Linked DNA regions of Archangium violaceum. The protein of the gene in region 1 interacts with the protein of each later gene in a pairwise test. Links are inferred from orthologs where the notes say so. Each region holds a gene or a part of one and is shown on either strand. Other genes may lie near its edges.

Region 1 (14,984 bases):
CCACTACCGCGTCTCCTTCCGCAACGATCCGGACGCCAAGCCCGATCTCATGGCCGGGCTCCTGGAGGCGGGGCTGCGCAGGACGGGCGTCAACCCCACCGCCACGGTGACGATGCGGCGCGAGCGGGACTTCGACCTCGAAGTGACCTGGTGACGCGGTCCAGCCATGGCGTGCCTGGACGGCCGACAGGCACTCCTGGAGCCCTGGCGGGTGCCCGGGCAGGGGCCCGAGCTAGTGTGCGCCCAGCTGAGACTCGTGCGAGACGGAGGGGAGCGCACCCGGCTGGGTCAGCTCGTCCATTCCCCGAAGCAGCTCGTCGCCCAATCGCTCGAGGTGCTCGGCGGAGAGAAGCCGTCGCACCTGGGGAAAGAGCATGGACCGCTCCTCGGCCACGTGCGCTTCGACTGAGGTGCGGAGGCGGATCAGGGCGGGCTCGAATTGCATGTCGCTGACATCGAGGTGAAGCATCTGTGAGATCAGCGCCTTGGCCTCGGCATGGTCGTCATAGGAGTGCTGAACCAGATCACGGGTCTCCGCCAACTTCACCTCCGGGTAGAAGAACCGCTCTTCCAGCTGGGTATGAAGGGTGAGCAGCCAGGCGAGACGGCGGAACAGGACGGTCCGCTCGTCCCCGCTCACCACCGCCACCTGCTGGAACAGTCGCTCCGCTTCTTCGTGCTGCTGCGTCAAGAGTTCGATCGGGTCCATGCGGGGACGCTCCGCATTGGCGCGTCCATGGACAAGCCGCACATCCCTGAATGCCGGGCAGCCGGGCACCCTCGAAGCGAGGCACGGCGCGTGACGCGTTACCGGCCCGCCCAGCGCCTCGTCGTCATGGCGAGCGGCTGACCCGTCTCGAGCAGCGACTTCAGACTCGACAGGATCGCCGGCCAGCCCTGCGAGATGCTCTCGAGCATCTTGCCATCCTCGGCGAGCTCGTCGTGCATCACCGTCAAGCGCACCGCGTTCATGAACGGCTCGATGAGGAACGTGACCTTCGACGGCGGCCCGCCCGCGGGACTCCCCCAGGAGACGACCAGCTTCTTCGGAGGCTCGGCCTCCAGGACCTTCCCCTCGAGATGCACCTCGCCGGTTTCATAGTCCTGATGCGTCCAGCTGGAGCCGACCTTCCAGTCCGAGACGTTCTTGTGCATGCCCCAATACTGCTTCGTCATCTCGGGCTCCTGCAGGGCGGCCCAGACCTTCTCCGGCGTCGTCTGGATGTACGTGACGTAGACGAACTGCGGCTTACGGGTCGTCATCTCCTTCGAGTCCTTTCTTGAGCTCGTGCAGCGCGCGCAATCGCTGACGCTCGAACTTCCCGATCCACCGCTCGTGGATTTCATGCAGCGGCACGGGATTCAGGTAGTGCAGCTTCTCTCGGCCTCGCCACACGATGACGACGAGGTTGGCTTCCTCGAGCACGGTCAGGTGCTTCGTGACCGCCTGGCGAGACATGTCCAGGTGCTCGCAGAGCTCGCCGAGCGTCCGTCCATTCTCCAGGTGCAAGAGGTCCAGGAGTTGGCGACGGCTCTTGTCGGCGAGCGCCTTGAACACGAGATCCATGCTCATCCACCCGGAGAAATATGCAACCTTGGGGTTGCATGTCAAGACGCTGGCCGGTGAGCCGCCCGCGGGGAGAAGAGGTCCGTCTACTCAGCGGACCGAGGCTTCCAGGAGCGCAGAGGAGACCCACATACCGGTGGGCCATGGAGGCGCGGAAGGCGGCGGAACTCGATGAGCGGCAATTGAAACAGATGGGCAACGCGGGCGCATACGCCGCCCTGTCCGGATCACCTTGGGCCTGGGTTATTGTCGGCCCCCCGCATGGCCTCCGACAATACGCACACCACTCCTCCTGCGGTCCCTCCAGCCAGAGATGGAGGCCGCTCTCCTCTGCCCCGGGGAACCGTCATCGCGGGCCGCTTCCGCATCAAGGGCCTGGCGGGCCGTGGCGGTATGGGGTTCGTCTTCCGCGCCAAGGACCTGCACACCGGGCGGACCGTGGCCCTCAAGCAACTGCATGCCATCACCTCGCCAGAGGCGGCCTACCGCTTCAACCGCGAGGCCGTGCTGCTCGCCGAGCTGCGCCACCCCGCCATCGTCTCCTACGTGGCCCATGGTGTCTCCGAGGAAGGTCAGCCCTTCCTCGCCATGGAGTGGCTCGAGGGCGAGGACCTCGCCCGCCGCCTGCTGCGCCAGCCTCTGACCTGGTCCGAGACCCTCGCCCTGCTGCGCCGCGCCGCCGAGGGCCTCGCCACCGCGCACCGCCAGGGCATCGTCCACCGAGACATCAAACCCTCCAACCTCTTCCTGCGCGGCGGCCGCCCCGAGGACGTGGTGCTCCTGGATTTCGGCCTGGCCCGCCATATCGAGCCTGGCCTGCTGGGGGTGACGCGCTCCAACACGGTGGTCGGTACTCCGGGCTACATGGCGCCCGAACAGGCCTCCAGCCAGACGGAGATTCCTCCCAGCGCCGACATCTTCTCCCTGGGCTGCGTGCTGTACGAGTGCCTCGCCGGCCAGGCCCCCTTCAAGGCTCCTCACTTCGCCGCTTCGCTGGCCAAGATCCTCTACACCGAGCCAGAGCCGCTGCGTACCTTGCGCGCCAATCTGCCCTCCGACCTGCAGGCGCTGGTGGACCGGATGCTGGTGAAGGATCCCGAGCGGCGGCTGCCAGATGCCACCCACCTGCTCAATTCCCTCTCGGAGCTCGGGTCGGTTCTGGACCCGCGGGTGTCACCCACCGAGGAGATGACCCTCCCCTCCCGTTCCGCTGAGCCCGAGCAGCAGCTCGTCAGCGTGCTGTTGGTGTCCCGTCCTCCCGGGGCCGGGAGCGAGCAGGGAATGGACATGGAGCAAGAGCACGTGTTCCGCGAGTCGTTGCATACGACGCTCGCCCCCTATGGGGCCCGGGTGAAGTCGCTGGCGGATGGCTCGTGGGTGGTCACTCTGATGCCAGAGCGCGGGACCGCGACCGATCAGGCGGCATTGGCGGCCCGCTGTGCCCTCGCCATCAAGGAGCAGGTGGCCGGAGCCACGGTGGTGTTGGCCACCGGGCTCGGGATCCTCGACGGGCGCCTACCGGTGGGCGAGGCCATGGACAGGGCTGGCCGGCTGTTGCGCCAGGTCGAACAAATGCCCACCCGCTCCGTCGTGATGATGGACGAGGTCACCGCCGGACTCCTCGGGGCCGGCTTCCAATTCTCCCGCTCCAGCTCGGGGAGCTTCCTGCTGCAAGGAGAGCAACTCAGCGCCGACGCGGCCCGCCCCCTGTTGGGCAAGCCCACGCCGTGTGTGGGCCGCGAGCAGGAACTGGCCCTGCTCGAGTTCTCCCTCTCCTCCTGCATCGAGGAACAGACAGCCCAGGCCCTGCTGGTGATAGCGCCCCCGGGCATGGGCAAGTCACGTCTGCGCCACGAGTTCCTGCGCCGCATCGAGCGCCGGGAGCAATCGGTGCTCGTCCTCCTGGGACGCGGGGACCCGATGAGCGCGGGTGCCTCGTCCAGCCTGCTGGGCCAGGCGCTGCGGCGGCTCTGTGACATCGTCGAGAGCGAGGAATTGGAGGAGCGCCGCGCCCGGCTGTCCCGGCGCCTGGCCCCACACCTGCCCACGGACTCGACCCGGGAGACCCTCGAGTTCCTGGGGGAGCTGTGTGCCATCCCCTTCCCGGACGAGGACAGCTCCCGCCTGCGTACGGCACGCGGTGACCCGCGGTTGATGAGGGCCCAGATGAGCCGGGCCCTGGCGACCTTCCTGAAAGCGGAATGCGCCCACCATCCGGTGCTGCTGGTCCTGGAGGATCTGCACTGGTGCGATGCGCTCACCGTCAAGCTGGTGGATGATCTGCTGCGCGCACTGGCCGCTCAACCCTTCATGGTGTTGGCGCTCGCGCGACCGGAAGTGAAGACGCTCTACCCCAGCCTGTGGTCACGGTGCCTGCAGGAGCTGTCGCTGAAGGGATTGAGCCGGAAGGCCAGCGCCCAGCTGGTGCGCGATGTCCTCGGGTCCCAGGTCCCCGACGCCGTCATCCAGCGAGCCGTGGAGCAGTCCGATGGCAACGCGCTCTTCCTCGAGGAGCTCATCCGCATGCTGGCCGAGGGGCGCGGGGAAGCCGTGCCGGAGACGGTGCTGGCGGTGCTCCAGGCCCGTCTGATGCGGATGAAGCCGGGGGCCCGCCAGACACTGATGGCCGCCAGCATCTTCGGCCGCACCTTCTGGTCTGGCGGGGTGAAGGATGTGTTGCTCCGCCAGGGCTCGGGCGAGCCCGTGGACGAGCACCTGCTGCAACTCATGGAGCAGGAGGTCATCGAACCGCAGCCCGACAGCCACTTTCCCTCCGAGACGGAGTACCGCTTCCGCCACGCCCTGGTGCGGGATGCCGCCTACGGCCTCGTTCCCGACAGCCACCGGCTCATGGGCCACCGGTGGGCGGGCGCCTGGCTGGAGGGAATGGACGAGCCCGACCCGCTGGTGCTCGCCACGCACTACCATCGAGGCGAGCATCCCATACGAGCCGTCCATTTCTACATCCAGGCCGCCGAGCGGCTCCTCGAGCGGCATGATCTGCCGGGAGCACTGCGGCAATGCGTGGAGGCGGCGCTGGCCTGCGACATGACGGACCCGCAGCGCATCCGGCTGCGCGCGCTCCAGTCCGTGGTGGCCTTCTGGCTGTATGACTTCTCGAAGATCCTGGAGTTCGGCAGCACGGTGCTGGACGAGCTGGGGGTGGGAAGCCGGCTGTGGTGCTGGCTGGTGGGCGGGCTGATGATCGCCGACGTCTACTCTGGCGCGCAGCAGGGACAGTCGGCCCGGCTGACCCGACTCGTGCTGAGCACCACCCCGGAACCCGAAGCGGGCCTGGCCTACGCCTGGGCCATCGTCAGTATCGGCCTCTCGGCGGTCCTGTCCGGCGCACGCGAGGAAGCTCGGGCCGTGCTCGAACCGATGTGGTCCGTGAGCACCGGCGGCATGGCGCGAGGCTGGGCGAACTACGTCCAGGGCTTCTACCATCACCGCTTCGAAGCCAGACCCTGGCAGGCCTTCCTGCATGCCGAGCAGGGCATCCAGGACTTCCGCGAGCTCGACATGGAGCGGGACGTCCTCATCTTGACGACGCTTTCGGGGATGACCCTGGCCGCGCTGGGGGATGTGCCCGGCACCGCGGAACGGATGCGTTGGGTGTTGCGGGTGGGCCAGCAAGCGGGAGAGCACCTCGTGGTGAGCGCTGCCCAGCACTTCATGTATCAGGCGCTGGCCAACAGTCCCGACCCGGAGCACCGGCGAGAGGCCCATGACCGGGCACTCAAGTGGTTGGGCCAGCCAAACGCCTACGCCTTCGGGGCGGGGATGGGGCACGCCATCGTGGCGAAGGTGATGGCGGCCAGTGGAGCACCGCGCGAGGCCGAGCCGCATGCGCGCAGGGCCTGTGAGCTCCTGGCCACGTACCAGACCGAGTGGCTCTACGCCCACACCATCCTGAGTGCCGTGCTGCTCGCCCAGGGACGCCACGAGGAGGCCCGGCGGGAGGCGGAGCTCGGCGTGCGGCGGTTGGAGCAGATGGGCAACGCGGGCGTGCACGCGGTGTCCACGCGCCTGGTGCTGGCGGAGACCTGCTTCGCGCAGGCGGACACCGGTGCGGGGGAAGCCGCCCTGCGCAAGACCCTCGAGTGCGTTCAGGACCGGGCCAGCGACATCCCCGACCCCGCCCTGCGCGAGCGCTTCCTGAGCCAGGTGCCCGAGAACGCGCGCACCCTCGAGCTGGCCTACCAGCGCTGGGGCGCGCTCCCGGAATAGGAGGATGTGACTCGAAAGAGAAGGTGCCACCGGCTGACTTCCGAGGTAGAACGGAGGCAGGAGGCAGCCCATGGCGGACACGTCACACATGAAGGGCGGAAGAGTGGGGCCCTTCCAGATCGACAGGCGGTACAGGAACAATGACCAGGACGATCTCGGAACGGACCTCGGGAAGATCTACGAAGCCCACAACGTCCAGACGGGGGCTCCTGCCCTGGTGGTCGTAGCCGACCCGGTCGTGGGCTGGGAGCCCGAGGAGCCCTGGCAGGTGCGAGCCTACACACACTCGACGCCCGCCTACGTCGCCGTGGAGGTGGAGTACGCCCCGGCCTCGGGCCGGCTGACGAATATGGCCGAGATGCTCAACCTGCTCACCTGCGCCGTCGAGCGCCTGGAGCACAGAGAGGAAGCCCGTGCCCACCTGACGCGTGGCCCCATGGGACGACTGAAGCGATGGGCAGGACGATGGCGCCGGCTCCTGCGCGCCAGCCAGCGGGGGCTCGCCGTCGCGGCCTTCGCCGTGCTCGGCCTGGGTCTGGCGTTCTGGCTGGGCCCACGGGGAGACCCTCGTGGTCCCCAGGACGAGCGGCACGCGGCCCAGGGGATGGATGGGGACACGGCCCCGCGGAATGCGACCACCCTGGTCCAGACGAACGGCCCGAGCCCCTCGGACATCACCTATCCGCTTCCCGCGAAGCCCTTCGGCAATCAGGCCAAGGCCCCCTGCAAACCCAAGAAGGGCGAGGTGGAAATCAATGGCGGGTGCTGGGTGGAGCTGGCGAAACGCCCGCCCTGCTTCGACGACCAGGCCGAGTACCAGGGCAAGTGCTACCTGCCGGTCGCCGAGCGCAGCCCGCCCGAGCCAACCTCCATCCAACCGTGAGCCTCCGCGGTCGGCGTGCAGGGATTGTCGGAGTCCACCGAGCGCAACGACCCGTCCGTCGAGGCGGCCTTCCAAGCGGCCCCGGCGGAAATGGTGGCGGAGATCATCGACGGACAGCTGCACCTCAGCCCTCACGCAGCACGACCCCGCACCAACGTGGCATCCCGACTGGGCATGCGCATCGGAAGCCCCTTCATGCTCGGCAAGGGTGGACCAGGTGGATGGGTCATCCTCTACGAGCCGGAGATTCACTTCGGCCCCCGACCGGACAAGCTCGTACCAGACCTCGCCGGCTGGAGGCGTGAGCGCCTGCCGGACGCCCTTGGAGGGGACGAGGCGCCAGCACACTACGACCTTGCCCCGGACTGGGTGTGCGAAGTGCTCTCCGAGCGCACGCGGCACATGGACAAGGGCCCAAAGCTGCGCATCTACGCGCGGGAGGGGGTCCGGCATCTGTGGCATGTGGATCCGCTGGCTCGCACGCTCGATGTGTTCCGACTCGAGGGGAACCATTGGATCCTGGTCGAATCCTTCGCCGGAGATCAGCGGATCCGCGCCGAACCATTCGAGGCCATCGAACTCGAGCTGGCGCTGCTCTGGGCCAGATGAGTCCTGCATCCAATACGTCACCGCTTGGAGCGAGGACTCCGACTCGGACGCCTCTTTGGCTTCTGGATGACGATGTCGTACTGGGTCTCGCGAGTGGGGGAGCGGACAAACCCGGTCCCCTCCGTTGCCAGGAATTCATCCAGGAGACGGATGATTGCTTCGAGCGTGCGATCCAAGTCGCACGCGTTGGCTTCGTGGACTTGCTGGCCCCACCAGGTGGAAAGCTGCCGCCACTTTGGGTGCCGCGTGTAGATCCATTCCCTGAATTGCTCGTGCTGGCTTTTCTGCCCTGTATCACCAAGGGCACTCTCATAGCCGTAGATGAACATATGAAGATGATCGAGCGTGAAGTCCGGAGCGAACATCCTTGGGCGCAAACAAATGTGCCGCATGTGCTCGAACAAGCTTCCCGCGTGGAGTTGCACAGGGCTCATGGTAGCTCGCTCACCACCTGCATCGAGATCTGCCCGGGAGATAGAAGGCGCTTCGTATATTCGGTCACAGTCAACCCCGTGGGTCCAGTCATGGAGTCGTAGAAGCTCATGGATTTCAGAGCTGCAGAGGAAGCGAATGACGATGGTCCCATTGCAAGGGCTCGAGCGGCTGTTGGAGGCAATCAGGAAGTACAAGATCCAGGTGCGGACGAGCCCTCCGGCAGCCTGTGCTCGGAATCTCGGAGAGCCACTCCTGGGCCGCCCTTTCGATCCGATGCTCGCCGCCTTCTACAATCGACTGGGCGGGCTCTCGTTCCACCTGGATCTGTACATCGCCACCTGTGATGACCAGATGGATGAATTCCTCTTGGAGAACGAGGGCGTGCAGCCCTATTGGCCCGAGCCGTTCCGCACCCTCCTCGTCTTCGGAGGCCAGGAGGCGTTGGCCTATCGCTACGCCACGGTCCCGAGCTTGGCGGATGCGCAGGGCGTCCAACCAGTCGTCGAGGTCGACCCCTACGAGGACATCTACGCGCTCCCCATTGCATCCAACGTGGACCGCTTCTTCGACGCCTACACCCGCTACCTGGAGTTCATCTACGAAACACCCGAGCTCCGGGATGACCCTGATGCACGCCCCACCTTTCCGCGCGGCGTGCCGGAGATCATCGCCGCCGACCGGACGCTGGTGCGTATGCTGGAGGAAGGGCGCTTCGACCCCCTGCTGTTCCAACCTGAAATCCAGACCGAGGAGACACTCGAGTATCTCCGGGGGTGGGTGGCGAAGCTCCTCCGGGCCGCAGCGGGATAGGGGCGCACTTGAACCCCTCTTCTGGCAACACCGCGCGGGCTCGGGGCCCGGTTATGCTCGGGCACATGACACGAGACCTCTGGTTCCATGGCCGCTCCTGGCGACTGCCGCGATCCCTGTGCCGCGCCCTGCTCGTCCTCGCACTCGGGCCCCTGGGCCTCCAAGCGCGGGCTGCCTCCGCGCCGTCCGAGGTCTCCGCCCCGTCCCGCTCGCCATTCGTCCGCGCCTGCGCCGCGCTCGAATCCGGAAACCTGGACGGCGCGGCGAGCGACATCCTCACGCTGCGCCAGCTCCTTCCCGAGCGCCCCGAGCCGCGCCTGCTGCAGTCACTCCTCGACCTCAGGCGCACCCGGCCCGAGCTCGGCTGGCGCGACGCCTTCCTCCAGGCCTGGAATGACATCGGCCGACCCGACTTCAGGGACTCGCCCCTGCTCGAGGAGGACCCGGAGCCCGCCGCCACGGGCCCCAGCCCCGAGCAGGTCTGGCGGCGAGAGCTTTCGGCCGAGCAGCGCTTCGTGCTCGCCCTCTCCATGAGTCCGGATGCGGAGCGCGCCCGAGCCCTCTTCCAGCAGCTCCCCGAGTCCGCGCCCCCCGAGCTGCTCGTCGCCGCCGTCGAGTACCTCGAGCGCGACAAGCTGCCCGCCCCGCTGCGCGCCCGGTCCCGGAGCGCCCTGCGCGCCCGCCTCGCAACGCTCTCCGCACAGCACCCGGAGCCCATACTGCTTCGCGCCCTGCTCCTGCTGGAAGGGACCGACGCCAAGGCCCCCTTCACGCCCCGGGAGCTCCAGGAGCTCGAGGCCCTCTCGCAGCTCCCCGACTGGCGCCAGACCGGGTTCCTCTCGCTCTACCGGTACGCGCTCGGCCACCTGGAGGCCACCGGGGTTTCCGTCCCGAAGAACCACGCGTACACGCTCGCCGTCATGTCGCTGGTCAGCCCCGTGCCCGTGCTGCTCCAGCGCCGCACCGAGGCCTCGCGCGACGCGCTCACTCCCGCCGAGCGCCAGCGCCTGGCCGAAGCACTCTGGCGCATCGGCTCGCGCATCTCCGAAGAGTCCTCCATCGTCGAGCGATTCGTGGGCCTCTCGCTCATGAAGAAGGCCGCCACCGAGCTGGGGGACGACGCCCGCCTCCTGCAGGCCACGGAGGTGCTCGACGAGGAGCGAGCCGCCTACGCGGCCTTGGAGAGCGCGGCCACCACGCGCTGGCCCCTGCCCTCCCTGCGGCAAGCGATGATCGACTCCTCCATGAGCGATGAGGCTGCGCACATGCACGCGTTCCGAGCCCCCAGGGCTGGCGCGCGATAGGTCTGAGAGGGACGCAGTCGAGGTCGCGCTTGGAACCATGGTCATGGCAGCAGGCGAGGCCTTCGTCCCCACTCGCGCGCACTAATCCGGGCTCGAAAATGAAATACGCTCCCAACTTCGACGTCGACTCCATTCTCGACACCCTGCGCGCCATCAACGCGAAATACCAAGAAGGCTCACCAGAAGACGAATCAATCCGAGTCGCCGCAGTGGCGCTGTTTTACGTCCGTGAGAACCAACAGCTAGATGACTATCGCGAGTTCTTTCGGAAGTTCTACACACCCGCCGTTGACTACATAGTGCCCTCCCAAACGTTTTCGATGAGAGCGGATGCAGACGAATGGCTCTCCAGCGGGAAGGCAAAAGAAGGAGATCTCGTCAGAATCGCTGGAGAGGGTTTTCGTGTCATCCCCCAGCGAACCGGGCAGGGGTTGAGGTTTCGCCCGACGCCTCTTCCGGAAGAACTCATGAAAATGAAGCCTCCCGGTTCAGAGTAGGCGCGGAGGGAGAACTACGATTTCGAACGCAGTTGCATTCCCGCTGTTGTTATCCGAGCCACCTCTACCGTCCCGGATCCCTCTGATGCCCCTGCGCTATCCTCGAATTTGCCCCTACGGAATCAAACCTCAACGAACTTCGTTCCCGTGATGCGCTCCTCCTCCATGACTTGCTTGAGGCGCTCCGAAACGAGGAGGGCCACACTCCAACCCCAAGGACGGAAGATGTGGGAGTCGCCCACCTTGCTCGGTTCGATGCGCATGCCCGCAACGACACGGTACTGCCCCACCCTATCGGGGTCTCCATCCTCCAGACGCCAGTAGCGCACCTCTTCGCAACGCGCATCATCAATGCAACGGATGATGCGAAGCGAATTGAGAATGAAGTACGGCTCGGACTGGCCTTCCACCTGTGCGGGAAGGAACTGCACTTGCTGCTGTAGACCCAGGCGTTCACAAAGGGATACGACCCGGCCATGAACCACCGGAATTGTAAGGGTGGTAAAGCTGAAGTCGAGCGCGCTCCCTGGACGAACCTGGTGCAGTACGAGCTTGCCTTCAGGTTTGAGGAGACGACCCTTGTCGAACTGCCAGGGGTCGACCGCCTGTCCATGCGCATCGACGGGATCCGCGAGGACCCAGCGCCCAGGGAGGCGCATGTTACTGAGCAGATCGTAGTATTTCATGAAGCTCCTCCGTCCTGGCTTCAAGTCTTCGTCAACAAACGGTGGAGTCTGGTTCCGGGAGTGCAGACTTCATCTGAAATCCGTTTCAACTCATCCACCAACCTGGCTCGGCACAGTTGCTGGGTCCTACAGTCTTTGATGGCCTCCCTGAGTCGCCTGTGAACCTCCTCGTGATACTCCTCGGGGTGAGGACCTCCGTGGCCCTTCAGGAAGACCTGGTTCTCATCAGCATCCAGGGTCATTCCCGCTTGAGCGAAGATCGCCGTGAACAAGGGTGTCCAGGGACCACCTCTCAAATCAGATATCTCATTCTTGTTCGTAGCGAGGTGATGCCAGGTGAAGCCTGGCACCCTGAGTGAGCCGTCCTTGCAAGCACTGCGAAATACCTGAGCGGTGGTGCCGGCGGATACACCCGCTATTACCAAGGAGCCATCCGCCATGGCATGGACAGACGTGGCCTGAACGGAGACGACCTCGGTCAGTTCCATCCCACCCACCACGGAAAGGCGCCGCTGCTTGAGCCATGCCCAACCCCCGCCTGGAGGCACCCTCGGAAGCCCCTTTGCCACCCCCCAACTCGCCACCATCACCAATATTCGTAAACCCACACCGCCCATTGCCTTGCCAAACCGCTCTGCTGCGGCCTCGATCTCCTTCAGGGTGCGACGACCCTGGGTGTCCTGGTACAGACCCCAGGCGACAACACCCACATGGGCGATTTCCGCGACGGTGAAGACGGAGGCCAGCAGCACCGTGGCGGCCATGGCAAAGCTCTTGGTGAAAATGGGCTCGGGCGCTACCCAGGCGACGAGGTAGACGATCAACGCAATCGCAACTCCCGCGAGAAAGGCGGGGTCATTGAAGAGCGCTTGGGCGGCCTCACGCACGCCCACGGGCATGAACCGGGTGGACAGGCGCAGGGCCATGAACAAGGCACTGTCCTCCAGGCAATCGGGCAGTGGGACCAACGGAGTGCCGTAGCGGGCGATGAACTGCTCGCGCAGGGATTGCTCCCACTGAGTAGACCCTAGCGGACCTGCGCAGCCAGAGAACGAAATCGTCCGCAGGCTCCTGGGCGGATGACTGACCAGGACCGCCCGGAACCCGCGCAGCGCGCTCCGAGCCTCCTCCATGGACATACGTTGTAGAGCCGGCTCCAAGGATAGCGGCGGGGGGACAAGACGGAGCCTACCATCCGGCAGTTGGCTCACCTGCACATCCGGCCCTTTGAAATGGGAGGGAGCGCCGTCAGGAGAGACAACGGGCATCAAGCAGGCCTGAACCAGCAACAGACCCAAGGCGAGAGTCAGACGAAGAACCCGGTCATTTTCCATGAAACCGTCCACTGTCCGCTGCCCTTGGGAGAATGACAGCTCAGCCGCGCTGCGGCCTACGCCTCCGCATTCCTCTAGAGACCTGAAATGGAATGGAAAAAAACCGGGGCCGCTGGGAGGAGAGCGGCCCCGGTGGGGTACGGCAAGACTGCGGAGACTGACTAGAAGATCTCCTCGAGCCACTCGCGCATGCGGCCCTTGACCTTCTTGTAGACGTTCTCCTCGCGGATGCGGAACATCCGCCGATCCAGGTGCTTGGCCCCGTAGACCACCAGGCCCACGCCCGTCGCGTACATCGGGCTCTTCACCACGTCCACCAGCCCGCCAATCCCTCGCGGCATGCCCCGGCGCACCGGCAACCCAATCACTTCCTCGGCCAGCTCCGGCATTCCCGCCAGCAGCGTCGAGCCACCGGTAATCACCACGCCCGAGGCCAGCAGGTCCTCATAGCCGCACTTCTGGATCTCCCGGTGCACGAGCTGGAAGATCTCCTCCACGCGCGGCTCCAGGATCTCACACAGAATCTGCCGCCCGAGCACCCGCGGCTGCCGCCCACCCACGCTCGGCACCTCGATGGTCTCGTCCTTGTTCACCATGGACGCCAGCGCGCAGCCGAACTTCTGCTTGATGCGCTCGGCCTCGTGCGCCGGGGTGCGCAGGCCAATCGCGATGTCGCTCGTCAGGTTGTTGCCGCCCAGCGCAATCACCGCCGTGTGCACGATGGAGCCGCCCGAGAAGATGGCGATGTCCGTCGTGCCCCCGCCGATGTCCACCAGGCACACGCCCAGCTCCTTCTCGTCCTCTCCCAGCACCGCCTCGGCCGACGCGAGCGGCTGCAGCACGATGTCCGCCACGTTCAGGCCCGTGCGGTTGGCGCACTTCACGATGTTCTGCGCGCTCGACACCGCACCCGTCACGATGTGCACCTTCGCCTCCAGGCGCACGCCCGCCATCCCCAGGGGCTCCTTGATGCCGCCCTGGTCGTCGATGATGAACTCCTGCGGCAGGACGTGGATGACCTCCCGGTCCAGCGGGATCGCCACGGCCTTGGCGGCGTCGATGACGCGGGCGATGTCCGCCTCGCGGACCTCCTTGTCCTTCACCGCCACGATTCCCTGCGAATTGAAGCCCTTGATGTGGCCACCGGCGATGCCGGTGTACACGTGGGAGATCTCCGCACCGGCCATCAGCTCGGCCTCCTCCACCGCGCGGCGGATGGAGGACACGGTCGCCTCGATATTGACCACCACGCCCTTGCGGAGGCCCTTCGATGGGTGCGTACCGATGCCGATGATGTCGATTCCGCTGTCGGTCAGCTCGCCGACGATGGCGCAGATCTTCGTCGTGCCGATGTCGAGGCCGACGATGATCTCCCCGGACTTCTGCTTCGCCATGACAACCCTCCCAGGCCCCCCACTCTCGTGAAAGGGGCGCGTTCCTACTGCGAGGCCCCGTTCCTCTCGGAGACAGGGCTCGAAAGCTTCACCGCCACCCAGCCGGGCCGGGCCCGGTTCTCCAGGTGGATGACCTCCGCGGCCAGGCCGCGGGCTCGCAGCTCCTCGCGCACGCGCGAGAGCCGCTGAAGTTTGGCGTCCGTCTCCCCCTCCCCCATCCGCACCTCCATCCCGTCCGCCATCACCAACACCATCCCCTCCGCCACCATCCGCACCTCGCTCAGCCGCTCGCGCTTGCCGGGCTGCGTGGCCGCGTAGGCGTGCGCCACCGCGAGCGCCTGGCGGTAGCGCTCGCGCGTCTTCGCCTCGTCCGCGATGTAGTCCTCCCGGTCCACCCCCGTGACGAGCGGCAGATCCAGCGTGTCCCCGGGCTGCAGCCGCTTGAAGGGCTCGCCGTCCTCGTCCAGCAGGTACAGGTCTCCGAGCACCGCCAGCGCCGCCGGCGCGTGCTCCACCACTTCCACGGACACGCTGGCCGGGAAGTGCCGCCGCACCGCCACCTCGCGCACCCACGGGTGGGTGGACATGGCGCGCTCGAGCGCCCCCACGTCCAGCGCCCACAGGTTCTGCCCCACCGTCAGCCCGGACAGCTTGAGCAGCTCGCCCGGCGTGGCCCGCTGCAGCCCGCTGAAGGTCGTCTCCTTCAGGAGGAAGGTCGGCGAGCTCAGCGCCCAGCGCCGCAGCTCGATGCCGCCCCACACCAAGGCGACTGTCAGACCCGTCAGTAGGATGGCCTTGAGCAGGCCGGGTCCGTGCGTGCGCACGGCTCCCGTCACCGCCTCCTTCGTCTGGGCGGCGTCCTGGCGACGACGGTTCTTGGACTTACCGAATGCCATGGTGTGCGTCGGCGCATGCTGCGCGCGGTTGGATCTCCACGCCAGTTTTTCGCTACAGCGACGTCGCTGTAGCGCCCGGGTCCCGCTGAAGGGACCGGCAAGCCCTCATGATCCTTCGGGGGGTTTTCTCAAGCCTTGAGACTGGCCCCTAGCAGGAGACGCTCGCAGAGGCCAGGAAAGTCGATGCCCCGGCCCGCGGCGATCTTCGGCAGCAGGCTGGACTCGGTCATTCCCGGCAGCGTGTTGATCTCCAGCAGGAAGATGTCCCCGGACGGCGTCAGGATGACGTCCGAGCGGGAACCTCCACTGCACCCGAGCGCACGATGAGCGGCAAGGCAG
Region 2 (15,061 bases), 4.7 Mb from region 1 along the record:
CCGCATGGAGCCGCCCCTCACGCGCGAAGAACTGCAGACCCAGGGTACACGACACATCGATGTTGTCCTGGATGAGCGACTCGTGGGCATCGTATATCTGGAGCACGGCCCGTTTGGTGCTCGGGTCCTCCTTCAACAATTCCACCGCGCGCTCCCACTGGTTGATGGCCGCGGCCCCGAAGTGGAAGAGCTTCACGCCGTAGGCGGTCCCCGTCAGCGTCCTGCCATCCATGGAGTATTTGCGGATGCTCGGCGCGTAGTAGCTGATCTGCTCCAGGTCGGCCTGGCCAGAGAGGTACCAGAGAGCCTCGGCGAAATTGAAGATGATGTTCGTCTTCCTCTCCGGCGAGCAGGAGAGGCGTGCCAGGGGGTTGATGAGCTCGAAGCAGAACCCGAGGTTCTCACGGCTCGCGAACCCACGCGGCGCCACGCGGAATTGGGGGGATTCGTAGATCCAGCGAAGACCGTGAAGATAGGCCCCATCGAAGGTGTTGAATCTCAGCATTGTCGAAGCACCCTCCTCTCCACGGACGCTCACGTGTCACTGGTTATCGACGTCAGGATGTCGTCGCGCATCTGCTGGCGGATGTTCAACAGGCCGGAGTTGGGGAAGGGCGCGCCCTGCCGCGTCTCCATGTCCAGGGTGGGGTAGAACGGATCGGCCTGGACCTTTGGCGCGCTGTAGGCGTCGAGCGTCGCGGGAAGGAGATAGCGCGGTACGCGCGAGCCTTCGGGGGCATCCTCGCTCATCAGGAGCCATTCAAAGGTGCTCGCCCGGCTCATGTAATCGACGAACGACAGCGCCGCCTCCGCACACCTGTACGTGCAACGAACGCTCAGGAAGTACGCGTCGGTGAACAGGATGGGATGGGACCCCTCCGCCAGGGGAGCGGATGAAATCTTGAGACTGGAAGCATCCTGCCCCGCCGGCAGGTTCTTGAGGATGACGTGCAGGCGCTCCGAATAACCCAGGGTGGCATCGACCTGACCTGTCGCGAAGAGGATGGCGGGCAGATCGAAGTTCTCCTCGAGCGCATACGTCCCGTCGATGCAGGGGTTGCTCCCGGAGGACTCGCAGCTCTGCACGAAGTCCCGCATCGACTGGAGCGCGGCCTGGTCATAGCTCGCCGTGGTGACGGCGGAGGCGACGTTGGCCCCGCCATTGCGGTCCGCCCAGGCATCGAGGTACAGCGCGGGCAGGTTCCAACTGCCGAGCATGTTCGTGGCCATGTCGGGCACGGGCGAATTGATGGCCGTCAACGCTTGTCGCAGAGCACTCTCGGTCCGAGCCTGACGCACGGACTCGTCACGAGAGATGATGAAGTGCCCGCAGAGCCAGTGGGGAATACCGTAGGTCGACTGCTGCTGACGGGAAGCAGCCAGCCCCGCCGGATGGAAATTGACGTTCCGGGGCAGCCGCGGCCAGGGGCGGACCGCGTTCTGCGCCACCAACTCACCCAGGATGACGGTGTCCGTCTCGATGACATCGTATCCGCACTCCCCTTCGCCCTTCAGGGAGCGTGCGAGGGCCTCTGGATCATAGAAGTCATCCGAGAAACAGCTCGGATTGACGACCAGATCAATATCCGGATGCTCCTGCTCGAACTCGGCTTCGATGCGCGCCGCCATGGCCTTGAACTGATCTCCAGCGGCATCGGGAATATATGGATAGAGCGGAACCCTGAGCCGGGTCTTCGCCTGACCCGGGCCAGGACAGCCCAACAGGAAGATCAGGACCACGCCAGAGATGAAGCCCCATTTCATTGTCATCTTCATAAAGTGGCACCAAAAACATTCCATGCTACCGAAGCAGACAGCGCATGGCGGCAACATCTGTCTGTTCTGAAGACAGCCGGACCGGGAGACCGAGGGGAAAGCGCAGGTGGGCGTAAGAGTTGGAACGAACTGAACGGGACATCACGTGCGGCGTTTGCCTGTAACATACACGATGCACAACCCGCAGCCCTGGAAATGTCACACTTTCAGGAATTATTCCCAAGCGCAGGAGCGGCGTTCTGGGAGAGATGGCACCAGGAACGTGATTTTTCGACAGGAATGGCAATGTAAGTGCTTTCACATATACGTCAGACAGCCTCTCACCGGGGCTGTGTGAGCTGAGCTGGCGCCCCAGGCCGAGTCGCTGCCGGCCCACTTCCGCGGCCCGTGCCTCGACAACCGCGGGTTCGGAGCAGGTCAGTCTCCCGATGGGGAACTGAGCGTCGAGCGCATGGTGGAGGACCTGCTCGCGCGGATGGACGCACAGGGCAGGCGGAGCGCGCGCGTGGTGGGCATTCGTTGGCGCGACTCGCGGAGCTGTTGGACCACGCTCGCGGCGGGCAATCCCGGGTGCCCGCTCCGTCGAGCGCTCCGACGGCTCCCACGCGTCACAGTGCACCTGAACGGCGCGGGAGCCTCCTGACCGCGGGGCCTACACCGGCACGGCGAAGTCGCGCAGCGCCGCGTTGAGGCTCGTCTTCTTGTCCGTGCTCTCCTTGCGCTGCCCGATGATGAGCGCGCACGGCACCATGTAGCGGCCCGCGGGGAACTGCTTCTCCTTCATCCCCGGAATCACCACGCTGCGCGCCGGCACCCGTCCCTTGTAGACCTTCTCCTCGGGGCCCGTCACATCGATGATGGGCGTGGACGCCGTCAGCACCACGTTCGCGCCCAGCACCGCCTCCTCCTCCACCACCACGCCCTCCACCACGATGCAGCGGCTGCCGATGAAGGCCCTGTCCTCGATGATGACCGGCGAGGCCGTGGGTGGCTCCAGCACTCCGCCCAGACCCACGCCACCCGACAGGTGCACGTCGCGGCCCACCTGCGCGCAGCTACCCACCGTGGCCCACGTGTCCACCATCGTCCCCGCCCCCACCCGCGCGCCGATGTTCACGTAGCCGGGCATCACCACCGCCCCACGCTCGACGAACGCCCCGTAGCGAACCACTCCCGGCGGCACCACCCGCACGCCCGCCGCCTCCAGCCCCTTCTTCAATGGAATCTTGTCGAAGAACTCGAAGGGCTCCACCTCCATCACCTTCATGTCGGAGATGGCGAAGAACAGGAGGATGGCCTCCTTCACCCAGGCATTCACCTTCCAGCCCTCGGGCCCCTTCTCCGCGACCCGCACCTCGCCCGAGTCCAGCAGCGCCAGCGTCTCGCGCACCGCCGCCACGTACTCCGCTTCCTTCAGCTTCGCCCGGTCCGCGAATGCCGCGGACACCTTCTGGGAAAGACTTTCAATGGAGGACATGGCCGCTCCTTCAAGCACGAAACGCCGCCCGGCGCACCATCCTCATGCGGACACGTGCCGCGCCGCCTCCAGTTTCGTGGCGGGGGGCTCCGCCAACGGATAGGTGGCCGTGACGAGCTCCGCGTGCTTCCGGCCCGCCTCGGGCTCCAGGACCTCGCGCTTCCGCCCCGCCACGTGCACGCCCTTGCCCGTCACCCGCGCCACTCGGGCCAGGGGCACCGCCCATAACTTGCGCGAGAAGCGCCGGCGCACGAACAGCACCGTCTCCCCGACGCAGTCCACCCGCCCCAGCACCTTCCCGTCCTGGTCCAACACCTTCATCCAGTGCTGGATGGACTTCCGTTCGAAAGGGGACTCCAACCACTCCACGGCCATGGCCTCACCTCCACTCGCACAAGGTGGGGCCCGGGCCTTCCTCTGGGGAGAATGGGCGCCGGGAGCCAGGCCCCCGGCCGCCCGCCTGTCCGGGGGTTACGAACCGGGCGGGTTGGAGGAGCCGCCCACGGCCTTGGACACCGCCTCCAGGATTTGCTGCTCGGTGGGGAAGGCGAGCGACTCCTTCTTCACCACCGGCCTGCCGTCCACTTCCACGATGAAGCTGCCGGACGGACCGACCTTCAACTCCGCATCCAGGTTCAGCTCCTTCTTCAGCACGGCCGCCGCACGGGCGGCCCGAGGCTTGTAGCCTCAAGCATTGCAGAACAGGATGGTGATACGAGCGGCCATGAGAGGCCTCCTGCGTGATGGGGCGCGGGGTTGCGCCTCCAGTGAGAAGGATAGCCGTCCCGCCCTCCGAGGTGAGGGGAGCCGAGAGGAGCGCCCTGCCTGCTCGGCTCTTGAATCCATGGACCGCATTCTAGGAAGTTCCGCTCCCCCATGGCTCCCCTCCACCCGAACCTCGCCGCCGCCTACGACCCCGAGCACTTCCGCCGCCTCGGACACCAGCTGGTGGACCAGCTCGCCGACCACCTCACCCGCACCACCCGCCGCGAGGGACCCGTGCTGCCCTGGGCGCCGCCCGCCACCCACGTCGAGCGCTACCCCGCGAGCTTCCCCGAGGAGCCCTCCGGAAACCTTCCCGCGCTCCTCTCACGCGTCATCACCGACTCGCACCACCTGCACCACCCGCACTACGTGGGCCACCAGGTGTCCGCGCCCCTGCCCCTGGCAGCCCTCTGCGACCTCGCCTCCTCGCTCCTCAACAACGGCATGGCCGTCTACGAGATGGGGCCCGTCTCCACCGCCATGGAGCACAACGTGCTGCGCTGGATGGCCGGGGTGCTCGGCCTGCCCGAGGGCGCGGGCGGCGTCCTCACCTCGGGAGGCTCCGCCGGCAACCTCACCGCCCTGCTCGCCGCGCGTCAGGCGAAGGCCGGTTTCGACGCGTGGAACGGCGGCCCCACCGCCGGCCCGCCGCTCACCGTGCTCGTCCCCGAGACGACCCACTACTGCGTCGCCCGCTCCACCAAGGTGATGGGCTGGGGCGCCGAGGGCGTCACCCCCGTCCCCGTGGACACGCGCTACCGGCTGCGCCCCGAGGCCCTGGAGGAGTCGCTCGCCGCGGCCCGGCGTGCCGGCCGCCGCCCCATCGCCGTGGTGGCCAGTGCCGGCTCCACCGCCACGGGCGCCTTCGATCCGCTCGAGGCCGTGGCCGACTTCTGCGCGAAGCACGACCTCTGGTTCCACGTGGATGGGGCCCACGGCGCCTCGGCCGCGCTCAGCCCCCGCTACCGACACCAGGTGAAGGGAATCGAACGCGCCGACTCGGTGGTGTGGGACGCGCACAAGATGATGATGATGCCGGCGCTCATCACCGCCGTGCTCTTCCGCGATGGCAGCCGCTCCTTCGAGGCCTTCGCCCAGGAGGCCTCCTACCTCTTCACGGGCCAGGACACGCGGCGCTGGAGCGACGTGGCGCTGCGCACCCTCGAGTGCACCAAGGAGATGATGGCCCTCAAGCTGTACGCCAGCCTGAGCGTGCTGGGCACGAAGCTCTTCGCGGACGCCGTCACCGAGAGCTTCGACCTGACCCGCCGCTTCGCCGAGCGCATCCAGTCCTCCGGGGACTTCGAGCTGGCCGTCCCCCCCGACTGCAACATCGTCTGCTTCCGGCACACGCCGAGGGGGCTGCCCGCCTCGGAGCTCGACGCGCTCCAGGTGCGCCTGCGCGAGTCGCTCGTCACGAGCGGCGACTTCTACCTGGTGCAGACGACGCTCGGCGGGCGCGTGTGGCTGCGCACCACCCTCATCAACCCGCTCACCACGGACAAGGACCTGGACGCTCTGCTGGAGGCCCTGCGCCGGGCGGCTTGAGCCCGGCGGGAATCCATCCCAGCGACCCCACCGAAGAGTCGCGCGAGGGGCGGAAATCGGGTAGAGCCCCCCTCGCCATGCTCGTCTCCGTCGTCATCCCCGTCTACAACGAGATCTCCACCCTCGCCGAAATCCTCCGCCGCGTCACCGCCGTGGACTTCCCCAAGGAGCTCGTCATCGTGGACGACTGCTCCCGGGACGGCAGCCGCGAGTTCCTCCAGCGCCTGGCCAACGAGGGCCTCTCCGTCATCGGCGGCACCCCGCAGAACCGCAACGAGCTGCGCGTCCTCTTCCAGGAGAAGAACCAGGGCAAGGGCGCGGCCCTGCGGCGCGGTTTCGCCGAGTCCTCCGGGGACATCGTCATCATCCAGGACGCGGACCTCGAGTACGACCCGCGCGAAATCCCCCGCGTCATCCAGCCCATCGTCGATGGCGACGCGGACGTCGTCTTCGGCAGCCGCTTCACCGGCACGCCCCGGCGCGTCCTCTACTTCTGGCACTCGGTGATGAACCAGTTCCTCACCATGCTCTCCAACATGACGAGCAACCTCAACCTCACCGACATGGAGACCTGCTACAAGGCCTTCCGCGCCGAGGTCATCCGGTCGGTGAACATCGAGGAGGACCGCTTCGGCATCGAGCCGGAGCTCACCGCCAAGGTGGCTCGCGGCGGCTGGCGCGTCTTCGAGGTGCCCATCAGCTACCACGGGCGCACCTACGAGGAGGGCAAGAAGATCGGCTGGAAGGACGGCGTCCGGGCCCTCTACGCCATCGGCAAGTACGCCATCAAACGCTGAGGCCCCCGCCCGGGTTGTCCGGCGGCCAACACCCTCGGACCCCAGGCGGACCCCTCCGGTCCAGCGGCTGCGCCCCCGCTCCCCCTTCCAGGTGCTCTTTTCGAGAAGGGTTCCTACTTTCAGGGTGTGCTACCGAGATTCCTCCTCTATGGGTGTGCGGGCTGGGTGCTGGAGGTGTGTTTCACCGGCATGAGTGCCGCCCTCTTCGAGAGGGACCGGCATGGCACGGCGAAGACGTACCTCTGGATGCACCCCATCTACGGTGCCACGGCGCTGGGGATGGAGCTGCTCCATGACCGGCTGCGGTTCCTGCCCCGGCCCGTGCGGGCGCTCGCCTACACCGCCGTCATCTTCGGCGCCGAGTTCACCACGGGATGGTTGCTGCGCAAGGCGCTCGGCCGCTGCCCGTGGGACTACGAGAAGCGCGGCTGGAGCGTGAAGGGGCTCATCCGCCTGGACTACGCCCCCTTCTGGTACGCGGCCGGCCTGCTCTTCGAGCCCGTGCGCGAGGCGCTCCTGCGCATCACCAGCGAGGCCCTGCGCCAGACGCCCTAATACCGCGAGGCGGTGGAAAATGGCGCCGTGGCCGTGCCCCGGCACCTCTCCCCCGTCTCCACCGAGCAGGAGGCCGGGGAAGCGGCGGACACCTTCCTCCTCGCCGGGGAGAGCGACCTGCCCCCCGTCCATTGAGGGGAGGCGGGGATGCATCCACCCCTCCTGTGGTGAAAACCCCTCACCCCGGACCATCTCTCAGAGGGAGGAATGGGGAGCGGAGCGAGAGGACGGGGGGCCCACCGGGTTGGACGCTCTCCGGCCGGGCCCACCACTTGACAGTTGGCTTTTCTTCCTGCATCGGCCCCTGCGTAGTAGGTTGGCGCGCGGTCCCTTTTGGTGCAGGGAAATGACGCCGCACCTCTGAAAGTTTCCGCCCCCGTATGTTCGACTGGCTCCACACCCTCTTCTCGCGTGACCTCGCCATCGACCTGGGCACGGCCAACACGCTCATCTACATCCGCGGTCAGGGCATCGTCTCCAACGAGCCCTCCGTGGTGGCCGTCCAACAGGACGCGCGCGGCGGCAAGAAGGTGCTCGCCGTGGGCAAGGAGGCCAAGGAGATGCTCGGCCGCACGCCGGGCAACATCGTGGCCATCCGCCCCATGAAGGACGGCGTCATCGCCGACTTCGAGATCACCGCGGCGATGCTCCGCTACTTCATCCAGACGGCGCACAACCGCAAGTCGCTCGTCAGCCCGCGCATCGTCATCGGCATCCCCTCGGGCATCACCGAGGTGGAGCGCCGCGCCGTGCGCGAGGCCGCCGCCAACGCCGGAGCCCGTGAGGTCTACCTCATCGAGCAGCCCATGGCCGCGGCCATTGGAGCCGGTCTGCCCGTCACCGAGCCCAGCGGCAACATGATCGTCGACATCGGCGGTGGCACCTCCGACGTCGCCGTCATCAGCCTCGCCGGCATCGTGTTCGCCAAGAGCGTGCGCATCGGCGGCGACAAGCTGGACGAGGCGATCATCCAGTACGTCAAGCGCAAGTACAACCTGCTCATCGGCGAGCGCACGGCCGAGCTCATCAAGATGGGCATCGGCACGGCGTACCCCACCGAGGAGGTCATGACCATGGAGATCAAGGGTCGCGACCTGGTGGCCGGTGTGCCGCGCACGCTCACGGTGAGCAGCGACGAGGTGCGCGACGCCCTCGCCGAGCCCGTCAACGGCATCGTCGAGGCGGTGAAGCTCACGCTCGAGCGCACGCCGCCGGAGCTGGCCGGAGACATCGCCGACCGCGGCATCGTGCTGGCCGGTGGTGGCGCGCTGCTGAAGAACCTGGACACGCTGCTGCGCGAGGAGACGGGCCTGCCGGTGTTCCTCGCCGAGGATCCGCTGTCCGCCGTGGTGATGGGCGCGGGCAAGGCGCTGGAGACGCTCGACATCCTCCGCCAGGTCTGCCAGCCGGGCTGAGCCCGTGCATCCTTCCCTCTCCCCTCGGGAGAGGGAAGGGAAGCTAGGCGCGCAAGGCATCCAGGATCGACAGCCTCGAGGCCCGTAGCGCGGGCAGCATGCCTCCCAGCACCCCCATCAATGTCCCGAAGACGAGCGCCGCCACCACGATGCCCGGTGTCGGTGTGAAGCCGAAGCGCACCTCGGCGAACGTCTGGAAGTTGAGCGTCCTTATTTCCATCCACCGCGTGGCCAGCGCCCCCAGCGCGCCCAGCACCCCTCCGGCCGCCCCCAGCACCGCGGACTCGATGAGGATGCTCGCCAGCACGCTGCGCCGCCGGTAGCCCACCGCCCGCAGCATCCCCAGCTCGCCCAGGCGCGCCGCCACCTGCGCGTACATGGTGATCATCGCCCCCAGCACCGCGCCCACGCTGAAGATGAAGGACACGAAGAGCCCCAGCACCCGGATGAACGTGGCCAGCCACGTGGCCTGCTCCGCCCAGTACTCGGGCTCCGATTTCGCATCCAGCGTGAAGCGCGGCTCCTCCTCCACCTGTTGGATGAAGGTGTCGCGCGCCTGCTCCGAGCCCGTCCGCACCACGATGGAGCTGAGCCCCGGCCGATCGAACGCGGGCCCCAGCCGGTTGGCGTCCACCCACAGCTCGGACTCGTAGGCCCCTCCCGCGGCGGTGAACACACCCACCACCGGCCAGCGCTCCTCGGCGAACACCAGTTCCCCGCCCAGGTACGCCCCCGGCGAGCGGCCCACCAGGGCCTCGCCCAATGCAATCTCGTTCGTACCCGGCCGTGGCTCCCGGCCGGCGATGAGCCGCACCGTGGGCCGGATGGCGAAGCTCTCCGGGCCAATCCCCCGTGCGTTGATGTTCGACTCGTTGCCGTCGCCTCGCGGCAGCAGCACGGGCACGATCAGCTCTCCGGCCACCAGCGGCTCCCCCTCGGGAGAGGAGGCCACCTGCGGCGCACTGCCCAGGGCGCGCAGCGCGTCGCGCTCCACGTTGCTCATCAACTCGCTGGTGGAGCCCTCGGCCAGGAGGATGACGTTGCGCGGGTCTCCCCCGGAGGCGAGCGCGGACTCGATGCCGTTGGCCAGCATCAGCACGGTGGCGAAGACGAAGACGACGAGCCCCAGGCCCAGCACGGTGAGCCCCGTGGACAGGCGCCGCGCCCAGAGGCTGCGCGTGTTGTAGTAGAGCGGAATCATCGCTCAGGCCACCTTCCTCAACCCCTCGGCCACCGGAATCCGGATGGCCCGTAGCGCGGGGATGGCTCCGGCCAGCAACGCCACGCCCACGGCCGCCAGCGCCCCGAGCACCAGCGTGCTCCCGCGCATGAACTCCGCGGGCAGGCCTCCCATCTGCGAGCCGACGAGCGCGACGAAGCCCCGGATGAGCGGCGGTGCGACGAGCACCCCCAGCCCCGCCGAGGCCAGGCCGATGGCCAACGACTCGAAGAGCACGAGCATCACCACCCGTCCGCTCTTGAAACCCATGGCCCGCAGCGTGGACAGGTCTCGCGTCCGCTCGCGCACGCTCATGGCCAGCGTGTTGCCGATGACCAGCAGGATGATGAGCAGGATGACGGTGGCCACCACCTGCACCGCGGTGATGATGGCCGACAGCATGGAGATGAAGCCCAGCGTGGCCGCGCGCTCGCTCTCCGTGCGCGTGGGGTACGGGCTGTTGGCGAACATGGCGTCCACCGCCGAGGCCACCGCCGCCGAGCGCGAGGGGTCCTCCACGCGAATCATGAAGGCGCCCACCCGGTCCTTGCGGTCCTCCGGCAGCTTCTCGTTGAGGCAGCGGAAGCCGAAGAAGAGCGAACTGGTGTCCAGCGTGCCGGTCCGCACGTCGTAGATGCCCCGCACGGTGAAGCTCCACTCGCCCGGGTAGATGGTGCCCTTGAGCGTTACCCGGTCCCCCGGCTTCCACCCATAGCGCTTCGCCAGGTCCTTGCCGATGAGCGCGCCACAGGGATCCTCCTGGAAGGCCGCCACCTGCTGCGGGGGGACGACGAGCTCATCGAAGACCCGCATGAAGGAGGGCGGATCCACGAAGGCGGAGCCGAAGAAGTCGCGCTGGGACTCGCCATAGCGTCCACCGAAGAAGCCATAGAAGGTGATGTCGTCCACCCCCGGCACGGCGGAGATGCGCGTCTGGTAGGACAGGGGCAGATCCCCCGTGATGGACGCCTTGGCGCGCGTGAAGAGCCGGTCCGCCTGCGCCGACTCGGCGCTCGAATAGAAGAGGTCCACCACGGTGCGCAGGAAGATGAAGGCCATCACCCCCACCCCACCCGCCAGCACCGTGAGCGCCAGCCGCAGGGGGTTGCGCAGCAGGTCCTTCCACACGAGCCGCCCGAACGTCATTGCAGCGCCCCCTTCTCCAGGTGCCGTATCAGGTCGGCCCGCTCGGCGGCGTGCGGGTCGTGCGTCACCATCACGAGCGTCTTGTGCAGCCCCTGGTGCAGCTCCTGGAAGAGGTCCAACACCTGCTCGGCGGACTTGCGATCCAGGTCGCCCGTGGGCTCGTCCGCGATGAGCAGGTCCGGATCCGTGACGATGGCCCGGGCAATGGCCACGCGCTGCTGCTCGCCTCCGGACATCTGCGGGGGACGGTGCTTCATCCGGTGTCCCAGGCCCACCACCTCCAGCGCGGCGGCCACGTGCTCGCGGCGCTCGGCGCGGGAGAGGGGCGAGAGCAGCAGGGGCAACTCCACGTTCTCCGCCGCCGTGAGCACCGGCAGCAGGTTGTACATCTGGAAGACGAAGCCCACGTGCCCCGCGCGCCAGTCCGACAGCTCCTTGTCGCTCATGCGCGCCAGGTCCTGCCCACCCACCTCCACCACGCCCGTCGTGGGCCGGTCCAACCCGGAGATGAGGTTGAGCAGCGTGGACTTGCCCGAGCCGGACGGACCCATGAAGGCCTCGAAGGCCCCCATCGGGATGTCCAGGTCCACCGCCTCCAATACGGGCACGACGATGTCGCCACGCCGGTAGGCCTTCGAGACCCCTCGGAGCCGGATGAAGGAAGACGTCGCGTCCACCGGCGCGGTGCTCATCCCGCCTCCGTCCGCACCTTCACCTTGCGCCCCGGACGCAGGTTGCCCTCGGGCGCCACCACCACCTGCGTCCCCGGCGCCGGCCCCTGGGCGAGCGCCACCTCGTCCCCCACCTTCCGGGCCACCTGCACCGGCTGGCGCTTCACCCGCCCGTCCTGCACCACCCACACCACGGACTGCTCACCGCTCTGTACCACCGCCGCCGCCGGCACCCGCAGCGCCGCGTCATTCTTCTCGAGCGCGTCCGGCGGCAGCTCCTCCTTCAGGAAGGCCACCCGTGAGCCCATGTCCGGCAACACGCCCGGGGGAATCTCCTCGAACGCCACGTTCACGTCCGCCGTGGCCTTGGAGCGGTCGATGGCCGGACGCACCGAGCGCACCTTCGCGCGGAAGGCCTTGTCCGGGTACGCGTCGAGGAAGACGAGCGCGGGCTGTCCCAGCTCGATGCGAGGGAGCTGCTCCTCGCTCACCTCGGCCTCCACCTCGAGCGCGCCCAGGTCCACCAGCTCGACGATGCCGCCGATGTTCTCCTGCTCGAGCGCGGCGGGCGCGAGCACCGCGCCCTCATCGGCCAGCTTGCGCACCACGGTGCCCGAGAAGGGCGCCCGCACCACCGTATGGGACAGCTGCAGCGCCGCGGCCTCCGCCGCCCGCCGGGCCGCCTCGAGCTGGGCGCTCGCGGCCTGCTCCTCGGCGGAGGACGCACGGGCCAGCGCCTGTGCCTCCTCCAGACTCGCCCGGGTAATGACGTTCGCCTTCGCCAGCTGCTCGGCCCGCCTCAGGTCACTGCGCGCCCGTGTCGCCGTGGCTCGCGCGGCGATGAGTCGCTGTTGAGCCGCCCGCAGCTCGGCCCGGGCCCGGGCAACCGCCACCTGCGCATCCCGATCATCCAGGCGGGCGAGCACCTGTCCCTCCTCCACCGCGTCGCCCTCGTCCACCGCCACCTCCACCAGACGTCCCGCCACCTGGGGCGCGATGACGGAGTGGCGGCGCGAGGCCACATAGCCTGCCGCCGTGAGCTCGGTCTGCTGCTCTCCGGGACGGGCCTCGCGGACCTCGGCTACCTGTACGCTGGGGGCACGGCCCAACGTCGCCGCCGCCAGCGCGAGGAGGAGCAGAACAGCGAGTCCGGCCCACAACGGCCATCGGTGTGCGAGCTTCCGCCGGGGATGGACCGAGCGGTCGATCCTGAGCGCGTTCAACTTCTGGGCCTGGGCTTCCGCCATGGGTGCCTCCCCCCGTGCGACATGAGCCCTCAGGAGAAAGTAGGAGGAGGCGCCGGATAAGACCCGGAGCCGAGGCCGCCCGTGCACTCCTCCTCCAGGGAGCACGGCCGTCCCTCCCTCCCTCTGGGAGGAAGCGGCTGGCAGGGGAAGGAGTCCGCTCGCAGTGTTGTCACAAGGGACGTTTCCCGCCAGTGACACATCACACACGTGGAGGAGCGAAGATGATCGACCCCGGAGACATCCACGAGGGCATGACGGTGAGGGACACGGACGGGCGGAAGCTCGGAACGGTGTCGAACGTGGGGGACACCCACTTCGAATTGGGCCAGGGCTCGCCTGCTCGGCGGGACTACATGGTGCACTACCACCGGGTGGCGCGCGTGCAGGGCCGGGAAGTGTTCCTCGCGAGCGCGCCCACCGCGGTGCCTCCCGAGGATTGACCCCGCCGAGCGCGTAGCGGGCTCATGCGGGCTCGAGTGTCGGGTGGTGGCGCGCCCAGAAGAGCAGCACCGCCGCCACGGACGGAGCGAGCACGGCCACCCCCATGACGAGCCAATCCCCCAGCCCTCGCGCACGAGGGACGTTGTAGAGGAGTGCCTCGAGCAGGGTGAGGCACGCGTCTCCAGCGATGATGGAGCCCAGCAGCGTGGCCAGCCCGGTGCGCCAGCGCCGGACGAGCGAGAAGAGCCCCACCGTCAGCCCCACATCGAAGAGGACCCAGCCCCACTGCACCCACGGTGAGGGGAAGCGGTGGGCGTTGGCCGGCAGCGCGAGCAGCACCGTCCAGGGCACCAGCAGCACCGTGACGAGCCACACCAGCAACAGGGGCCGGCGCAGGAGCGTGGCCACCCCGAAGCGCGCCAGGCTCCCCTGGGCGAAGGCCGTCAGGGCGTCGTACACCGGCAGGGGCGAACCGTCGTACCGGGCGGGCCAGGCCAGGTGGATGCGGTCCCACGCATGCGGGCGCAGCCGGGCCTTGAAGGCGCGCAGCCCCTCGAAGTCATAGAGCGGGGTACCGAGCAGCCGAGCGGCGCGCAGCCAGCCCGCCACCTCGCCCGCCAGTGGAGCGAGCCCCAGCGTCAGGTAGCTCCGGCCCTCGGCCGCCGCCGCGCGCATCACCGCGTCCACCAGCAGCTCCGCGGTGCCATTGGGAGCCTTCTTGTCCCGCAGCAGGTGCTGCACGAACCAGCCATTGCGCGCGTACACCGGCACCGCCGACAGGAAGGCCACCACCTCCCCATTGCGCTCGGCCACGAAGGAGCGCCGCTCGTCCGCCCACTCATACGGGGAGAGCTGCACCAGGAAGCCCATGGGCGCCATCCGCCGGGAACGCAGCCAGCGCTCCATCAGCCGATCCACCCCCGCCCGCGTCGGATGCGAGGCGTCCTTCAGCTCGGCCGGGGACAGCTCGCGCACCCTCACCCCCTTGGCCCGCGCGCGGCGCAGCTGCTCGCGCAGGCCCCGGCTCTCGCGCACGCCCTCCTCCCAGCGCCGGGGATCCCAGACGGGCTGCTCGCCAATGGACAACCCCTTCACCGGGGCCGCGTCCAACATGCGCTGCTCGGTGGCGAAGAAGCACAGGCGCCGGCCCGAGGCGGAAGCGTGCGCCTCGAAGCGCTCCGACACCTGGGCGATGCGCTCGTGTGGGGCGATGGGGGCTCCGGCCACCACCCACGCACTCCCCGTGTCCACGTACGCCACGCACGCGTCGTCGCCGTCGAACCAGTACGAATACCCCGGCTCCAGCACCTGGAAGGACGTGGCGTTCCAACCGTAGCGCCTGAGCAGCGCCAGCACCCGCGGGTGCTCCGTGTCGATACCGCCATGCCTGTCGGTAGCCTCCGAGGAGCCCATACAACCGTCCGAATACGTTCCACCGGGCACGTCCGCAAGGCCTCTCCCGGGTCCAGGCCGTCCGTGCCCCGGACGAGCTGGCACGTCCCCCCCCACCCTCACGCCCCGTGCGTGTGACAGCGTGGGCATGGGCGCGGTACACCGGAACCCTCCTCGTCCTCTCAAGGAGTGAGTGGTTGATACCTCGATACACCGTCCCCCGCCTGGGGCGCCTCGCCGCGTCCGGGCTCTTCCTGTGGGCACTCGTCGCCCTCGTCCAGCCGGGCGTGGCCCACGCCTTCAACCATGCCGGCAACGCGCGACTCCTCTCCTCGGACGAGGCCGCCGTCATCAAACACCCCGTGCTCGGCCTGCAGCGCGCGGCCGTGCCCATCGCGCTGGGCTTCGCGGTGGACACCTCCGTCCTCGCGGACGCGGCGCTCGCGGCCAACCTGGGCGTGCGCTGGGGTCTGGAGGCCGGGCCCCACCGCTTCGTCGTCGGCGCGCGCTACACGAAGTTCCTGGGCAATGAAATCCTCGCGGACTTCGTCACCGGCCAGGAGCCGGCGGTGAAGAACTTCGAGATCGACTTCCAGGGGCCCAGCGCCTACG

Evidence for each region.
Region 2: the proteins of ftsA (region 1) and JQX13_RS08125 interact in binary tests that used the Escherichia coli proteins (3 or more experiments, as listed by UniProt). The link is inferred for Archangium violaceum from one-to-one orthologs.

Annotation. Positions count from the first base shown.
Region 1 is NZ_CP069338.1:6,577,871-6,592,854, reverse strand. The notes cover bases 11,634-14,427. They hold ftsA (cell division protein FtsA), read right to left. Parts: upstream 13,750-14,427; coding sequence 12,517-13,749; downstream 11,634-12,516. Other genes in these bases: JQX13_RS28170 (cell division protein FtsQ/DivIB), read right to left, coding at 13,794-14,427; JQX13_RS28180 (AHH domain-containing protein), read right to left, coding at 11,634-11,947. Outside these bases: JQX13_RS28240 (DUF2378 family protein), read left to right, coding at 1-154; JQX13_RS28235 (hemerythrin domain-containing protein), read right to left, coding at 233-709; JQX13_RS28230 (SRPBCC family protein), read right to left, coding at 808-1,263; JQX13_RS28225 (ArsR/SmtB family transcription factor), read right to left, coding at 1,250-1,567; JQX13_RS28220 (serine/threonine-protein kinase PknK), read left to right, coding at 1,829-5,797; JQX13_RS28215 (hypothetical protein), read left to right, coding at 5,868-6,680; JQX13_RS28210 (Uma2 family endonuclease), read left to right, coding at 6,705-7,289; JQX13_RS28205 (hypothetical protein), read right to left, coding at 7,307-7,723; JQX13_RS28200 (hypothetical protein), read left to right, coding at 7,866-8,534; JQX13_RS28195 (hypothetical protein), read left to right, coding at 8,600-9,838; JQX13_RS28190 (hypothetical protein), read left to right, coding at 9,937-10,335; JQX13_RS28185 (imm11 family protein), read right to left, coding at 10,458-11,021; more of JQX13_RS28180, read right to left, coding at 11,042-11,633; more of JQX13_RS28170, read right to left, coding at 14,428-14,645; JQX13_RS28165 (D-alanine--D-alanine ligase), read right to left, coding at 14,774-14,984. UniProt on the Escherichia coli protein: Essential cell division protein that assists in the assembly of the Z ring. May serve as the principal membrane anchor for the Z ring.
Region 2 is NZ_CP069338.1:1,905,724-1,920,784, forward strand. The notes cover bases 6,445-9,315. They hold JQX13_RS08125 (rod shape-determining protein), read left to right. Parts: upstream 6,445-7,298; coding sequence 7,299-8,333; downstream 8,334-9,315. Other genes in these bases: JQX13_RS08120 (putative ABC transporter permease), read left to right, coding at 6,553-6,918; JQX13_RS08130 (ABC transporter permease), read right to left, coding at 8,377-9,315. In the rest of the region: JQX13_RS08085 (thymidylate synthase), read right to left, coding at 1-505; JQX13_RS08090 (hypothetical protein), read right to left, coding at 535-1,776; JQX13_RS08095 (2,3,4,5-tetrahydropyridine-2,6-dicarboxylate N-succinyltransferase), read right to left, coding at 2,429-3,253; JQX13_RS08100 (PRC-barrel domain containing protein), read right to left, coding at 3,296-3,628; JQX13_RS08105 (Rdx family protein), read right to left, coding at 3,725-3,907; JQX13_RS08110 (pyridoxal phosphate-dependent decarboxylase family protein), read left to right, coding at 4,130-5,566; JQX13_RS08115 (glycosyltransferase family 2 protein), read left to right, coding at 5,644-6,363; more of JQX13_RS08130, read right to left, coding at 9,316-9,534; JQX13_RS08135 (ABC transporter permease), read right to left, coding at 9,538-10,698; JQX13_RS08140 (ABC transporter ATP-binding protein), read right to left, coding at 10,695-11,390; JQX13_RS08145 (efflux RND transporter periplasmic adaptor subunit), read right to left, coding at 11,387-12,616; JQX13_RS08150 (DUF2171 domain-containing protein), read left to right, coding at 12,838-13,056; JQX13_RS08155 (DUF2156 domain-containing protein), read right to left, coding at 13,079-14,470; JQX13_RS08160 (hypothetical protein), read left to right, coding at 14,647-15,061. UniProt on the Escherichia coli protein: Forms membrane-associated dynamic filaments that are essential for cell shape determination. Acts by regulating cell wall synthesis and cell elongation, and thus cell shape.